Regions from separate parts of the Arthrobacter sp. AD-310 genome, predicted to be linked through region 2. Evidence: riboswitches for the same ligand, from Rfam matches in the RefSeq annotation. Region 2 holds a riboswitch; the other holds the start of a gene.
The links. Region 2 has a riboswitch for glycine ahead of gcvP (aminomethyl-transferring glycine dehydrogenase). Riboswitches for the same ligand answer to the same signal wherever they lie in the genome.
Positions count from the first base shown of each region.

Region 1: another riboswitch for glycine. It lies ahead of gcvP (aminomethyl-transferring glycine dehydrogenase); the one in region 2 lies ahead of gcvP (aminomethyl-transferring glycine dehydrogenase).

Region 1 is NZ_BAAHNO010000047.1:522-5,137, forward strand. Features, by position in the region: gene purU (formyltetrahydrofolate deformylase) at 1-427, opposite strand, end outside; gene ACYQ1Z_RS19790 (amino acid permease) at 424-1,986, opposite strand; glycine riboswitch at 2,037-2,139, opposite strand; glycine riboswitch at 2,141-2,239, opposite strand; glycine riboswitch at 2,504-2,605, shown strand; gene gcvP (aminomethyl-transferring glycine dehydrogenase) at 2,762-4,616, shown strand, end outside.
Region 2 is NZ_BAAHNO010000008.1:20,981-25,596, reverse strand. Features, by position in the region: gene gcvP (aminomethyl-transferring glycine dehydrogenase) at 1-2,440, opposite strand, end outside; glycine riboswitch at 2,633-2,729, opposite strand; gene ACYQ1Z_RS04970 (TetR/AcrR family transcriptional regulator) at 2,872-3,408, opposite strand; gene ACYQ1Z_RS04965 (MFS transporter) at 3,493-4,616, shown strand, end outside.

The sequences.
Region 1 (4,616 bases), on a different contig from region 2:
TGTCGGGGTGGTTGGACACCACCGCGACGATCTCCACGGGCAGGTCGCCGTCGCGGGACCGGGCCAGCAGGTCCCGGAGGCAATGGTCGTACTTGGACACCATCACCAGTACTTTCCGGCGGCGTCCGCGCGGCTCGAGCCGCCACTGCATCCCCCAGTCCCCGGCGAGGGGACCGAACCGCTCCCTCAACAGGCCGCCGTCGGATGCTTCCTCCGCACTGAAGTGGACCCGCATGAAGAATTCGCCGCTGGCCTTGTCCCCGAACTGCTTGATGTCGACGATGTAGCACTCCTGCTTGAGGAGGAAGGCGGCTACAGCCTGCACTATCCCCAATGCGTCGCGGCAGTGGAACGTGAGGATGAACTCGGTGTCCACCCCGGCCCCCGCCGCCGGCCGGGGTGCGGGGAGGGTCTTCGCTACGGTCACTTCCGCGCCTCCATCTTCTCGATCGCAGGACCGCCTGCAGGATCGCCGGCGCTGCCGCCGGCGATCCTGCCATCGGCGGCAATCCGGTCGGCCCGCAGTTCTGCGCGGAAGACCTCGAAGCGCGCGAGGTGGGCGGGCCGGCGGCGCAGGACAGCCCAGGCGACTCCGAGGATGAGGAACCAGACAGGGGTAACCAGCAGGGCGGCAAGGGTATCCGGCTGCGTGGTCAGCGCCCAGAGGACGAAGCCGAAGAACCCGAACACGGCCCATACAGCAGGGATGCCGCCGGGCATCTTGAACTTCGACGCCGCATGCAGGTGCGGGCGGCGTCGCCGGAACGCGATGTAGCTGGCCAGGATGATGGACCAGACGAAGATGAAGCAGACGGCGGACACGGTGGTGACCATTTCGAACGCCTTGCCCACGTCCTGTCCCGCGTACATGAGAACGACGCCGGAGAGCAGCAGGACGCACGAGAGGAACAGCGCGTTGCTGGGCACCTTCCTCGCGGACAGGCGGCTGAAGACGGCGGGGGCGTCGCCCTCCTGGGCGAGGCCGAAGACCATGCGGGAAGTCGAATAGATGCCGGAGTTGGCGGAGGACATGGCGGAGCTGAGGACCACCAGGTTGACCACCGTGGCAGCCGCTCCGAGTCCGGCCAGGGAGAACATTCCAATAAACGGGCTGTGGCCCGCGGCGAACTGGGTCCACGGGGTGACCGACATGAGGATGACTAGGGCCCCGACGTAGAACAGCAGGACGCGGATGGGGATGGCGTTGATGGCCCTGGGCAGGTTCCGCTCCGGGTTCTTGGCCTCGGCGGCGGTGGTGCCCACCAGTTCGATGCCCACGAAGGCGAAGACGGCGATCTGGAAGCCGGCCACGAAGCCCATGAATTCGTTGGGGAACCAGCCCCCGTGGCTGTACAGGTTGGTGAAGCCGGCTGCCCCGGCCTCGCTCTGGAAACCTGTGAAGATCATGACCAGGCCCACGATGATCAGGGCTGCGATGGCGACGATCTTGATCAGGGCGAACCAGAATTCAGTTTCGCCGAAGGCCTTCACGGTGGCGAGGTTCAGCAGCAGCAGGATGGCTACCGTGGCAAGGCCGGGGATCCACAACGGAAGGCCCGGCCAGAGCTCCTGCGAGTAGCCGGCAATGGCGATGACGTCCGCGATTCCGGTGATGACCCAGCAGAACCAGTAGGTCCAGCCGGTGAAGAACCCGGCCCATGGCCCCAGGAGATCGGCCGCGAAGTCGCTGAAGGACTTGTAGTTCAGGTTGCTCAGCAGCAGTTCGCCCATGGCCCGCATGACGAAAAAGAGCATGAAGCCGATGATCATGTAGACAAAGATCACGGACGGGCCGGCCGCGGAAATTGTTTTCCCCGAGCCCATAAACAGGCCGGTGCCGATGGCCCCGCCAATGGCGATGAGCTGGATGTGCCGGTTGCTCAACTGCCGCTCCAGGTGCGGGGGTTCGCTGGGCCGGCCGGAGGCGGCAGGGGCAGCGCCGCGGGCTGGCTGGCCGCCGGAGGACGCAGGAGGGTGAATCGTCATGAGGAACTCCATCGTTCAAGCAGCACCTGTGGCGCCGCATGGATTCGGTTCCTCCCCGCTCTGTATTGGACCTGAGAGATTCCGCACGCCCTGTGCCGGGACATGCTTGCACCGTCGGTGAGCCAGGCCGTGCCTCGCTGCTTTCCAGAGTTGCCTTTCCGCGGCGGTACGGGTGCCTGAGAGTTTCCTGGGGAGGGTTTGCTCCTACGGCGCCTGCTGAATGTACCGGGCAGGACTCTCCCGCCGCAGGTCAAAGGCTCTTCAATTGTTGAGGGGTGGCCGGCCCGGTCCCCGGGAGGACCATCGACACGCAGAGGCTGCTCCGAATCGGTGGAGCCAGCCGGCAACGGCGCCAGCCACCGGATCAGTGTGTTGCCCGTCACGCCGGCATGTCAAGCCGCGTGTGTCACAAAATCGCCCGGCCCGGACACACCGCCGCACGAAGGCCCGGATTTGCTTTTTGGTTGAAAAGTCTTGTACCTTGTGAGCCGAATCACCCACATTTGAATAAGCCTTTCGAGCTGTGACGGGAGAGCCCTCCCGGACCATTACCCGGGCAGGCGCCGTAGGAGCAAAACCTCCCCAGGAATCTCTCAGGCCCATGTACCGTCACGGCGAGGCAACTCTGGAAAGTAACCGGTTTTACTGGTTCACCGACGGTGCAAGCGGCCCCTGCCACCAGCAGGCCACGCGGAATCTCTCAGGTCCAATACAGAGCGGGGAGGAACCCATCCCACGCCGTGCCACCCTGGCCGGCCAAGACCCGGAGTTCCTCATGACGATTCAATCCCACCCAACAGCCTTTGTTGACCGCCATATCGGCGCCCGGCGGCAGGCCGACGTCGACACCATGCTCAAGGCCGTCGGCTACGACAGCGTGGACGGCCTCGTTGACATGGCCGTGCCCGCATCCATCCGGCAGGAAACCGCGCTGCGCCTCTCCGACGCCCTCAGCGAGGTCGAGGTCCTTGCCGAACTGCGCCGGATCGCAGGCAAGAACAAGACCGCGGTCCAGATGATCGGCCAGGGCTACTACGACACCGTCACCCCGGCCGTGATCCGGCGGAACATCCTTGAGTCGCCCGCCTGGTACACCGCCTACACCCCGTACCAGCCGGAGATTTCGCAGGGCCGGCTGGAGGCGCTTTTGAACTTCCAGACCATGGTCCAGGACCTCACCGCCCTCCCGGTGGCCAACGCCTCCCTGCTGGACGAAGCCACTGCCGTAGCCGAGGCCGTGCTGCTGATGCGCCGGGCCAACAAGGACAAGTCCGCGAAGGATGGCAAGACGGTCCTGGACGCCGACTGCCTGCCCCAGACCATTGCCATCGTGAAGGGCCGCGCCGAGGCGCTCGGCTTCGAAGTGGAGGTCGCCGACCTGTCCAAGGGCCTGCCCGAGGGTGCCATCAACGGCATCGTGCTGCAGCAACCCGGTGTTTCCGGACGCGTCTGGGACCAGTCCGGAGTGATCGCTGAGGCCAAGGACCGCGGCGCCCTGGTCACCGTTGCCGCGGACCTGCTGGCCCTTACCCTCATCACGCCGCCGGGCGAGCAGGGCGCCGACATCGCCGTCGGCTCCACCCAGCGCTTCGGCGTCCCGCTGTTCTTCGGCGGCCCGCATGCCGCATACATGGCCGTCCAGAAAGGTATGGAACGCACCCTTCCCGGCCGGATCGTCGGTGTCTCCAAGGACAACGCCGGCGCCCCCGCCTACCGCCTGGCCCTGCAAACCCGCGAGCAGCACATCCGCCGCGAGAAGGCCACCTCAAACATCTGCACCGCCCAGGCGCTGCTGGCCATCGTGTCCTCCTTCTACGCCGTGTACCACGGCCCGGACGGCCTGAAGGCGATCGCCGAGGGCGTCCACCACAAGGCACGCGTCCTGGCCACCGCACTCACCGCGATGGGCCGCGAACTGGTCGCCGATTCCTTCTTCGACACCCTGACCGTGCGGGTGCCGGGCAAGGCCGCCAAGGTCATCAACGCCGCGGAAGCCCGCGGCATCAACCTGCGCTTCGTCGACGCCGACACCGTGGGGGTCTCCATTGATGAGACGACGACGGCGGCAACGCTGTCCGCCGTCGCCGTCGCCTTTGGCGCCGGCCCGGTAGGCGACGCGAAGGGCTTCGACCTGCCCGAATCCGCCCTGCGCACCTCCGGCTACCTGGAGCACCCGGTGTTCAACACGCACCGGTCCGAGACCCAGTTGCTGCGCTACATCCGCAAGCTCTCCGACCGGGACCTGGCGCTGGACCGGACCATGATCCCGCTGGGCTCCTGCACCATGAAGCTGAACGCCACCGTGGAGATGGAAGCCATCTCCTGGCCGGAGTTCGCCTCCATCCACCCGTTCGCACCGGACTCCCAGACCGAGGGCTGGCGCGAACTGATCGCCGGGCTGGAAGCTGACCTGACCGAGATCACCGGCTACGACCAGGTGTCCATCCAGCCCAACGCCGGATCCCAGGGCGAACTCGCCGGCCTGCTCGCGATCCGCGGCTACCACCATTCCCGCGGCGACGAACAGCGCAACATCTGCCTGATCCCGGCCTCGGCGCACGGCACCAACGCCGCCTCCGCGGTCCTGGCCGGCATGAAGGTCGTGGTGGTCGCCACGGCACCTGACGGAA
Region 2 (4,616 bases):
GGGCTGTGAGTTCGCGCAGGTCCAGGATGCACTCGTGGGCCACCAGTCCGCCTTCACCGGTGTAGAGCACCGGGAAGTACTCGTTGAGGCGGGCGGCAACATAGTTGGCAGCGAGCAGCGCGGACTTTGTCGCCTCGGTCAGGCCTTCTCCGCCCATGAGCTTTACGTAGGCCCAGGAGATCGGCAGGACACCGGCGGAGCCGAACCGCGACGCGGAGATCGGGACGTCCGTGGCGCCGGAGCCTGCCTTCCAGGTGGTGGCATCGCCGGGCATGAAGGGTGCCAGGTGCGCCTTGGCAGCAACGGGTCCGACGCCGGGTCCGCCGCCGCCGTGCGGGATGCAGAAGGTCTTGTGCAGGTTCAGGTGGGACACGTCGCCGCCGAACTTGCCCGGCTGCGCCAGCCCGACCAGGGCGTTGAGGTTGGCGCCGTCGACGTAGACCTGCCCGCCGGCGGCGTGGACGGCGTCGCAGATCTCTGTCACGTCGCCGTCGTACACGCCGTGGGTGGACGGGTAGGTGATCATGATGCAGGACAAGGCGTCCTTGTGGGCCTCGATCTTGGCCTGCAGGTCGGCGTGGTCGATGGTTCCGTCAGGTGCCGTGGCGACCACCACGACCTTCATGCCGGCCAGGACCGCGGAGGCGGCGTTGGTGCCGTGCGCCGAGGCCGGGATCAGGCAGATGTTGCGCTGTTCGTCCCCGCGGGAATGGTGGTAGCCGCGGATCGCCAGCAGGCCGGCGAGTTCGCCCTGGGATCCGGCGTTGGGCTGGATGGACACCTGGTCGTAGCCGGTGATCTCGGTCAGGTCAGCTTCCAGCCCGGCGATCAGTTCGCGCCAGCCCTCGGTCTGGGAGTCAGGTGCGAACGGGTGGATGGACGCGAATTCCGGCCAGGAGATGGCTTCCATCTCGGCGGTGGCGTTCAGCTTCATGGTGCAGGAGCCCAGCGGGATCATGGTCCGGTCCAGCGCCAGGTCCCGGTCGGAGAGCTTGCGGATGTAGCGCAGCAGCTGGGTCTCGGACCGGTGCGTGCTGAAAACCGGGTGCTGGAGGTAGTCGGAAGACCGTTCGACACCGGCTTCCAGGGCAAACTTCCCTTCGCCGGTGACGGTGGCACCGAAGATGCCAGCGACCTCGGCGACGATGGCCGCCGTCGTGGTTTCATCCAGGGAAATGCCCACGGTGTCGGCATCCACGAAGCGCAGGTTGATGCCGCGGGCCTCGGCGTCGGCGAGGATGACGGCCGCACGGCCGGGGACGCGGACGGTCAGGGTGTCAAAGAAGCTGGTGTGCAGGACGTCAGCCCCGGCGGCGGCAAGGGAAGCTGCCAGCGTGCGGGCGTGGCCGTGGGCGGTTTCGGCAATCGCCTTCAGGCCGTCCGGGCCGTGGTACACGGCGTACATGGAGGCCACGATCGCCAGCAGCGCCTGCGCGGTGCAGATGTTGGACGTCGCCTTCTCGCGGCGGATGTGCTGTTCGCGGGTCTGCAGCGCGAGGCGGTAGGCGGGGACACCGGCGTCGTCCTTGGAAACGCCCACCAGGCGGCCGGGCAGCGAACGCTCCAGGCCCTTTCGGACGGCCATGTACGCGGCGTGCGGGCCGCCGAAGAACAGCGGGACGCCAAAGCGCTGGGCGGAGCCGACCGCAATGTCCGCGCCCTGCTCACCCGGCGGCGTGATCAGGGTCAGCGCCAGCAGGTCCGCGGCAACGGTGACCAGGGCGCCACGTTCCTTGGCCTCAGCGATCACTCCGGACTGGTCCCAGACGCGTCCGGAAACACCGGGTTGCTGCAGCACGATGCCGTTGATGTCGCCCTCGGGCAGGCCCTGGGACAGGTCGGCGACCTCCACCTCGAAACCGAGCGCCTCAGCGCGGCCCTTCACGATCGCGATGGTCTGCGGAAGCACATCGATGTCCAGGACGGTCTTGCCGTCGGCGGCCGGCTTGGCCTTGTTGGCGCGGCGCATCAGCAGCACGGCTTCGGCGACGGCGGTGGCTTCGTCCAGCAGCGACGCGTTGGCGATGGGCAGTCCCACCAGGTCCTGGACCATGGTCTGGAAGTTCAGCAGCGCCTCGAGCCGGCCCTGTGAAATCTCCGGCTGGTACGGGGTGTAGGCGGTGTACCAGGCCGGGGACTCAAGGATGTTGCGGCGGATCACCGGCGGGGTCACGGTGTCGTAGTAGCCCTGCCCGATCAACTGCACGGCGGTCTTGTTCTTCCCGGCAATGCGGCGCAGCTCGGCAAGGACCTCAACCTCGCTAAGGGCGTCGGAGAGCCGAAGCGCGGTCTCCTGCCGGATGACCTTGGGAACGGCGGTGTCAACCAGGGAGTCGACGGTGTCGTAGCCGACGGCCTTGAGCATGGCGCTGACGTCCGCTTGGCGGCGTGCGCCGATATGGCGGTCTACGAAGGTGGTGGAGGCTGAACTAACCGACACGAAGGAACTCCAGGTACTCAGGCGGCGCAGGGTACGCCGCAGCGATTCGGGTTCCTCCCCGCTCTGTATTGGACCTGAGAGTTTCCGCGTGCCGGCCGTGGGCCGGGCTCCGCTTGCACCGTCGGTGAGCACAACAGTCCGGGATTCCGTGGGGATTCACCGGGCGGACTGCCTGCTGCTTTCCAGAGGTGCCTCGCCGCGGCGGTACATGGGCCTGTGAGATTCCTGGGGAGGATTTGCTCCTACGGCGCCTGCTGTACTTCCGGCAGAACTCTCCCGCCGCAGATCAAAGGCTATTCACTTGGATTGCGCGGAAGCCGGCAACGGCTCCCACAGCGATTAATTGTCCTACGCCCCCGGCCACGTAGCAAATGGTCGCCGGGCAAATGGCAGGCAACTGGTCGCCGGGCCATTGGCAGGCCCATGCAGGGCTACCGGCGCAGCCGTTCCAGGGCGGCCAGCAGGTCGTCCACGTCGGAGCCTGCACCGCCGGCCTGCGCGGGGCCTACGGAGAGCATGGCGTTGAAGTACAGGCCGTCGCCCATGTAGAGCACAGCCTTCGCCAGTGCAGGCCCCACGTCAGCGGCAATTTCGTCCAGCCAGCGCTGCTGGATGGCGGCGAACCGGCGCCGGGTCTCCTCGTGCGCCACCTCCGCCAGCCTGGTGGCAGCAACGATCACCCTGTCCAGCGGGGTGCCGGCCCACACGGAGGTGCGGATGAAATACGCGGCCGCACCTTCGTCCGCCCGGGCCATGGCATCGGCGTCTGCTCCAGCAAGCTGGTCCAGGCGGTCCAGGAGCACCTGGATCAGGGCTTCCTTGTTGGGAAAGTGGTAGAGGAGGCCGCCTTTCGAAACCCCGGCTTTTGCCGCGACAGCGTCCAGGGTCGCCGCCCGCTCCCCCACGTCGATGAGGAGGGCTTCAAAGGCGTCGAGGACAGCTTCACGCGCTACAGGTTTTCGGGGCATGCCTTCCATCATGCCTTCCCGGGCGGGCGGGACTTCACCCCCGGAGCATTTATAACTGTACCGTCTGGACGGTATAGTTATTTCATGACCACTTCCCCTTCCCGCACCCGGCACCCGGTTTCCCCCGCTGGCGCCTCCGGCATCCGCGCCTCCCGTCGGGACTGGCTCGCCTTGGGATTGCTGATGTTTCCGGTCCTGCTGGTCGCCGTGGACAACACAGCCCTGACGTTCGCCCTGCCGGCCATCGCCCGCGCGCTGGATCCCTCGGGCGTCCAGCTCCTGTGGATCGTCGACGCATACCCGCTGGTGCTGGCCGGCCTGCTGGTTTCCATGGGCAGCCTCGGGGACCGCATCGGCCGGCGCCGCCTGCTGCTGATTGGCAGTTTCGGCTTCGCTGCACTGTCGGCAGCCGCGGCGTTCGCCCCCACCGCGGAGTGGCTGATCGCCGGGCGGGCGTCGCTGGGGTTCTTCGGCGCAATGCTGATGCCCTCCACGCTGTCCCTGATCCGCAACATCTTCCCGCAACCCAACCGCCGCCGCCTCGCGGTGGGCATCTGGGCCGCAGGCTTCTCCGGCGGCGCAGCCCTCGGCCCAATCTTCGGCGGCTGGCTGGTCGAGCACTACTGGTGGGGCGCCGTCTTCCTCGTCGCCGTTCCCCTGATGCTGCCGCTCATGGCCCTGGGGCCGGCACTGATTCCCGAGTCCAGGGATCCCTCCCCCGGCAAGGTTGACGTCCCAAGCGTCCTGCTCTCACTGCTGGTGATGGTCCCCCTGGTCTACGGCATCAAGGAAATGGCAACGGAGGGGCCATCCCCTGCCGGCATCGCCACCGCGGCGTTCAGTGTGGCGATGGGGGCGGTGTTTGTCCGGCGCCAGCTGAAGCTGGAGCATCCGCTGCTCGACATGTCCCTGTTCCGGAACAGTGTGTTCAGCATGGCCATCACCGCCAATGTCCTGGCCCTGTTCTCCTTCAACGGCTTCATCCTTTTCCTGGCGCAGCACCTGCAGCTCCTCGAGGGGATGACTCCGTCGGCAGCGGGGGTTGCGATGATCCCGGCGCTTGCCGCCACGGTCGTGTCGGGACTTGCGGTGGTGCCGCTGGTGCGGCGGGTCCGCCCGGGATTCGTGGTGGGCGCCGGGCTCGCATTCAGCGCTGCGGGCTACAGCCTGGTCGCGTTTGGAAACCACGACGGCGGCCCCTCACTGCT